Regions from separate parts of the Salinivibrio costicola subsp. alcaliphilus genome, predicted to be linked through region 1. Evidence: predicted binding sites of a transcription regulator. Region 1 holds the regulator's gene; each other region holds the start of a gene.

The links. The regulator CRP, encoded in region 1, controls carbon source genes, mostly activating them, when cyclic AMP is high. The targets are predictions, from matches to a motif close to TGTGANNNNNNTCACA.
Region 2: dinG (ATP-dependent DNA helicase DinG) is a predicted target of CRP. The motif match lies at 1,353-1,368, and genes of this name have one in related genera.
Region 3: BZJ21_RS05700 (CTP synthase) is a predicted target of CRP. The motif match lies at 1,392-1,407, and genes of this name have one in related genera.

What each region holds. Positions count from the first base shown of each region.
Region 1 covers NZ_MUFR01000002.1:120,759-123,035, forward strand. The annotation lists gene BZJ21_RS01255 (DUF1338 domain-containing protein) at 1-775, shown strand, start outside; gene crp (cAMP-activated global transcriptional regulator CRP) at 894-1,526, opposite strand; gene BZJ21_RS01265 (phosphoribulokinase) at 1,776-2,277, opposite strand, start outside.
Region 2 covers NZ_MUFR01000001.1:98,800-101,076, reverse strand. The annotation lists gene dinG (ATP-dependent DNA helicase DinG) at 1-1,261, opposite strand, end outside; gene BZJ21_RS00445 (porin) at 1,798-2,277, shown strand, end outside.
Region 3 covers NZ_MUFR01000012.1:16,490-18,766, forward strand. The annotation lists gene BZJ21_RS05700 (CTP synthase) at 1-1,307, opposite strand, end outside; gene mazG (nucleoside triphosphate pyrophosphohydrolase) at 1,463-2,257, opposite strand.

The DNA of each region.
Region 1 (2,277 bases):
GTTATTCGATAAATTATGGCAAGACTATATTAACCGTCTTTGCCCATCGGCACATCAGGTACATGCCTTGCTCGAAGAAGGGCAGCCTTTAATCAATGATCATATTGCCTTGCGGACATTTGGTTTGCCCAAGGTTGGGCTTGAGGTCTTGGCGCGCCCCTTCCTGGCGCTAGGCTATCAGCAAAAAGGGGACTATACCTTTGAAGCGAAAAAGCTCAATGCCTGCCATTTCGAGCACCCCGATCCTTTGATGCCGAAAGTGTTTATCAGTGAATTGATGGTCGAGCAATGCTCGCCTGCGCTGCAAGCCATTGTTCATAAGCTGGTGACACAAGTCGATGCGTCGTCACTAACAGGGAGCGATTTTCTTCATCAGGGGCGGCTTTGGGACATCGATAGCGCCACCTATCAAGCGCTTGCTGAGGAGAGTGAATACGCGTCCTGGGTAGCCGCGCACGGTTATGGCGCGAATCATTTCACAGTGAGTGTCAATCAGTTAAAGGCGCATGATCATTGCCAATCGGTTAATCAAAAGCTGCGAGACAATGGCTTTGCAATTAACGAAGCGGGTGGGGAAGTAAAAGGGGACGCATCCGTTTATCTGGAGCAATCCTCCACCATGGCTGACCGTGTCCCTGTTGTTTTCCCTGATGGCACGCAAACCATTCCAGGTGGGTTTTATGAGTTTGCTAAGCGTTATGTGTTGCCCAACGGTGAGTTGTACCAGGGGTTTGTTGCCGCTTCAGCGGATAAAATTTTTGAGAGCACGCACTAACAAATAGTGGATATAACGAGGCCTAAACGGTTAAGGAAGAGTTCGCTCTTCCTTTTTTTTGTTTTAAAAAGAAAAACCGACGCCAGGGCGTCGGTTGGTGATACAGAGAGCGGCGCGATTAGCGTGTGCCGTATACCACGATGGTTTTACCATGGGCTGAAATAAGATTTTGCTCTTCCAGCATTTTAAGAATACGCCCCACGGTTTCACGTGAACAACCAACGATTTGGCCAATTTCTTGACGTGTGATCTTAATTTGCATGCCATCAGGGTGCGTCATGGCATCGGGTTGCTTCGCTAAATTCAACAAGGTTTGCGCAATACGGCCCGTGACGTCCAGGAAGGCAAGATCCCCCACTTTTTGGCTGGTCACTTGCAAACGGCGCGCCATTTGTGAGGACAAACGCATTAATATATCAGGGTTAACCTGGATCAGTTGGCGGAACTTTTTGAATGAGATTTCTGCCACTTCACAAGGAGACTTAGCCCGAACCCAAGCGGTACGCTCCTGATCATCTTCGAAAAGGCCTAGCTCACCGATAAAATCACCTTGGTTAAGATAAGACAGGATCATTTCCTTGCCTTCTTCATCTTTGATTAGAACGGCGACAGACCCTTTCACGATGTAATACAAGGTCTCCGCTTTTTCGCCTGCATGAATCAGCGTGCTTTTAGACGGATACTTGTGGATGTGACAATGTGAAAGGAACCACTCGAGTGTAGGGTCTGTTTGAGGTTTTCCTGGAACCATATAACTTATTTCCTCTGCATGTGTTGCCCGGCAACAACGTCCTATCTTTGTCTGAGGGGTAACCCACCAGATCTATGCACAGAATACGAAGTCTGGGCGCGGGCTACAAGCTCACTGTATGTTAACAAGAGTGTATCTTTTTTTGTTAGCAATTTCTTGATTTTGATCTAGGCCAACCGCCTAAAAACCTGGCAAAAACGTGGCTAAGATCACGGCTTGAGAAGTAATACACGATAGATGCGCTACGCCCTAGCCAATCTTGCCTTTTTCGATTAGCTGCTGAATCAATGGACGGATGATAAGTTCCATCGCAAAGCCCATCTTACCGCCTGGCACGACGAGTGTATTATGCCGTGACATAAAAGACCCCGTGATCATTTGCAGCAGATAAGGAAAGTCGACGTTTTTCATCCCTCGAAAGCGGATCACCACAAAGCTCTCATCCAACGAAGGAATGCCTTTGGCGTTCAGTGGGTTGGAGGTATCGACCGTCGGCACCCGTTGAAAGTTAATGTGAGTGCGTGAGAATTGCGGCGTAATATAATGCAAATAATCGTCCATCGACCGCACAATTGAGTCGGTGACCGCTTCGCGTGAGTGGCCCCTATCGCGGGTATCGCGGACAAATTTCTGAATCCACTCAAGGTTGACGATCGGGACCATACCAATCAATAGGTCGACATGTTGGGAGACATTGACCTCACCATCAACCACACCGCCGTGCAAGCCTTCGTAAAATAGTACGTTGGTA
Region 2 (2,277 bases), on a different contig from region 1:
CACGGCAGGCTTGCACCCAACGGGCAAGCGGTGCGCCTTTATCGGCATTCGGTTGGGCCATTAAGGTCCAGACTTTTTCTAAATTTTCTAACCGTTGGAGGAAAAACGCGGTTTCGGCGAGCGCCGGATCAGCCAGTTTGGCAGAAATGTCATTTTCTTTCAGACGCTCATTGATCAAATCATGGATCTTTCCCAATGCCTGATGGGCTTTTTTGCTCGCGGTTTTAAGCTGTTCACTGGGCGCAATCAGGGCTTCGGGCAGTTCACCGTCGGCAAAGCGATAACAACCGTCGTCGTTGAGCGACAGTTGACTGAGCATGTTTTTTGCCTCGCGTAACCCTGGGATCAGGGTTTGTATCGCCTCGAGTAAGCTATCAACAAAGCGGTGTGCGCGCGTCATATCCGCGGTATTTCCCAACTTGGTAGCGGCTTGGTTCAGCTTTTCTAGCCAACCGACCACGCCGAGCAAACTGGCACTGGCCGCTGAGAAGTCACGCGCCACCGTGGGAAGGTGGTGCGCCTCGTCAATCATATACAGGCACTGCTCTGGCTCGGGCAAGATCACCCCGCCGCCGAGTTCGAGATCGGCGAGCAGCAAGCTGTGATTGACCACCACCACATCGGCTTTATCCATTGCCTCGCGTGCTTTGGCAAAGGGGCAACCACGGTGAGCGGGCAGGCCAGCATGGCAGGTGTGTTTGTCAGAGGAGATCGCTTGCCATAGGTGATCGGCAATCGGTTTGGGCCAGCTGTCGCGGTCGCCATCCCATTTTCCTCGACTCAGGGCAACGTAAAGATCATTCAGCAACAATTGCTCGCTGCGCTTGGGTTTTTGAGCAAATAGCGCCCCTTGGATGCTCTCGGTCTCTGCCACTGCACTCAGCTTGTGTGCACAGCAATAGCGCTGCCGCCCCTTGGCCAAGATAAAATCAAACGGCTTGGGGCAGATACGATGAAAAAACGGGATATCTTTATCGGCGAGCTGCTCTTGCAACGCCACGGTTGCGGTCGACACCACCACTTTTTTATTGTTGTTAAGCGCAAACGGAATCGCGCCCATCAAATACGCCATTGATTTGCCCACCCCAGTGCCGGCCTCGGCCACCAGTAGCCGACGCTTGGGGTCATAATCACCCGCCAAGGTTTTGGCCAGCTCTGCCACTAAATAGTTTTGAGCTTTGCGCGGAATAAAGTGGGGAAGTTGGTCTTGTAGCGTCTGGTAGCACGCGCGAATGTCTGATTTTACGGCAGGGCTGAGCATCAACAGGTCCGAGTAGTAAAGGATAAGCCCCAGTATAACACGGGGAAAAAACGTGAAAACGATCGCGAAATGTAAGTTTTCCTTACAGATATGAGATCTTGGTCACGAATTTAATTTGAACCATTCGCTGCTATCTTGCTGATCTGCCGTTTGATTAACAAAAAGCCGTATTTAAGCTTTTGATTAGTTTTTTATTCTAAAGATTGGATAATAAAAGGCACTAATTAGAATTTTATCTTGCAATATTTTGTTGTTAACTTTCACAAAACCACAATGTGAATAAAAGTTAAACTGTGATCCTTGTTCATTGTTGTTTATTAACTTACTGTTTTATAAAGGATTTTTTCTAAAATGTAATGCGCTTCCAGCCAGTTGACAGAACCACAAATGTTCTGCACGATTAGCCACGAAGTTTCAGTGAACTGGCATTTTGTGCTTTGCAGCGCTTGTTGCACGTAACAGAGTGACAGTCACCATAAAACAGAGTTCCATGAAGGAACTCATAATGACTAAATAGAAAAGGCAGTGGATTAACCATGAAAAAGACTATTCTAGCAATGGCAGTACCAGCTCTGCTGGCTGCTGGCTCAGCATCAGCAAGCATCAACCTATATGACGCAGAAGGCGTTAAAGTCGACGCATCGGGTGCCGCTGAAGTTCAGTACATTCAAGAAATCGGTAACAACCGTGACGGTGCATGGAAGTTGGACGACGGTGACTTTGCAATTAATACTGAAGTTGCAGTATCAGATAAGCTTTCTGTTATCGGTGCAATGGCATTTGAATTTGAAATGAACGATGCCAACAGTAACTATGACAAAAAAGGTATTCCTACAGGAGAAAGTCGCTCGAACGTCGAAAATGACGAGCTTTACGTAGGTTTTAAAGGTGACTGGGGTCAGTTTACTGCCGGTCGTCAATATTTGCTGGATTCTGGCATCACTAAAGATTACGAGCTGTCAGCAAACAGCTTTGGTGCAGACTATGAGCAAGCTGCTCAAGTCGGTAAATACGTG
Region 3 (2,277 bases), on a different contig from region 1:
CCAAGATCTGACGTCTCGCTACGCTCTTCCACTTTGCCTTCTTCATCGACCCACTCAGTGATCAGGCCAACGACAGGATAAGGGCTTTCTTGGCTAAACTCAGTCGAGTTAGCGCCTTCCATGCCGGCGACATTACGTGCGTATTCAATCAACGCCACCTGCATACCAAGACAAATACCCAGATACGGCACATTGTTTTCACGTGCATATTGTGCCGCAAGGATCTTACCTTCAATGCCGCGGTCACCAAATCCACCAGGGACGAGAATCGCGTCCAAGTCCTTCAGCATTTCACTGCCGCGGGTTTCAAGATCTTGTGAATCCACGTACTTGATGTTGACGGTCAGGCGATTTTTCAACCCACCATGTTTTAACGCTTCATTGACGGACTTGTACGCATCCGGCAATTCAATGTACTTACCGACCATACCAATGGTGACTTCACCCATTGGGTTGGCTTCTTCGTAGCTCACTTGCTCCCATTCAGACAAGTCAGCTTCTACGGCTTCAATGCCAAAGCGCTTGCACACCAAATCGTCCAACCCTTGCGAACGGATCAACGATGGGATCTTGTAAATAGAGTCGACGTCTTTCATGGTGATCACCGCTTTTTCCGCCACATTACAGAACAGCGCAATCTTAGCGCGTTCATTGGCAGGAATTGGACGCTCACTACGGCATACCAGCACATCCGGCTGAATACCAATCGACAGAAGCTCTTTTACTGAGTGCTGGGTCGGCTTGGTTTTTACTTCGCCTGCCGCAGCCAAGTAAGGCACTAATGTCAGATGCATGAACATGGCATGTTCGCGGCCCACGTCTACCGTCAACTGACGAATCGCTTCCAAAAATGGTAATGATTCAATATCACCGACCGTTCCGCCGATCTCGACGATCACAATATCGTGACCTTCACCGCCTGCGACGATGCGATCTTTGATCGAGTTGGTAATATGTGGGATCACCTGAATGGTCGCCCCCAGGTAGTCTCCACGGCGCTCTTTGCGCAGTACATCCGCATAAACACGGCCAGAAGTAAAGTTATTACGCTTGGTCATTTTAGTGCGAATGAAGCGCTCATAGTGACCGAGATCAAGGTCGGTCTCTGCGCCGTCTTCCGTGACGAATACTTCTCCGTGCTGGGTAGGGCTCATTGTCCCTGGATCCACGTTAATATAAGGGTCGAGTTTCATGATGGTGACGTTAAGGCCACGCGCTTCAAGAATGGCTGCTAATGAGGCTGCAGCAATACCCTTACCGAGGGAGGATACAACACCGCCCGTAACAAAAATGTAGTTCGTCGTCATGCTAAACCTGAGAGTTGGATTTAGAGGAAATAAATGAAGTTCTGGACGGGATATTATGATACCAGACCCCACTGACTCCCACAATGTGAAAGCTACCACACACCCTGGTGTTTTTAATTGTCACAAATCAATTATGCCAATTACAGGATATTGCCTTACTCGTCTTTTTTAACCGCTTGCCACGCCGATTCTAGTTCATCCAGCTGACATTGTTGAATATTTTTTCCATTATCACGTAATTGGTTTTCAACGCCACGAAAGCGACGTTCAAATTTCTGATTGGCTGCGCGCAACGCCTGCTCAGCATCCGTGCCTAGGTGGCGCGCGACATTGACGACAGCAAACAAAAGATCGCCAACTTCGTCTTCCACACGGCTTGCGTCAACCGGTGTCTGTGCCAATTCATGTTCGACCTCTTCCAGCTCTTCTCGCACTTTCTCGATAACCGGCGCCACGGTTGGCCAATCAAACCCTGCCCTTGCACATCGTTTTTGTAGCTTGTGGGCGCGAGTTAACGCGGGCAACCCCTGAGTCACGCCATCTAATAGACTGCAGGATTGGGTTGAGGGCATTTTCTCTGCGCGCTCTTGCGCCTTAATATCTTCCCAATCAGGCGAGCTTAATGGCTTCCCGTCCGCATCTTTAGGACCGAATACGTGAGGGTGACGACGCGTGAGCTTATCGCACACTGCACTGACGACATCGTCAAAATCAAATCGATGTTGTTCGCGCCCTAATTGACTGTAGAACACAATTTGAAAAAGAAGGTCGCCCAACTCATCTTTTAGGTCCGACCAGTTTTTACGCTCGATGGCGTCAGCCACTTCGTGCGCCTCTTCTAAGGTATGAGGCACGATAGAGGCAAAGGTTTGTGCCTTGTCCCAGTCACAACCATGATTAGGGTCGCGTAAGGTCGCCATGATCGTCAGTAAGTTGTCAATTGACGCCATAAGAAGGTTCCTTCATGAAA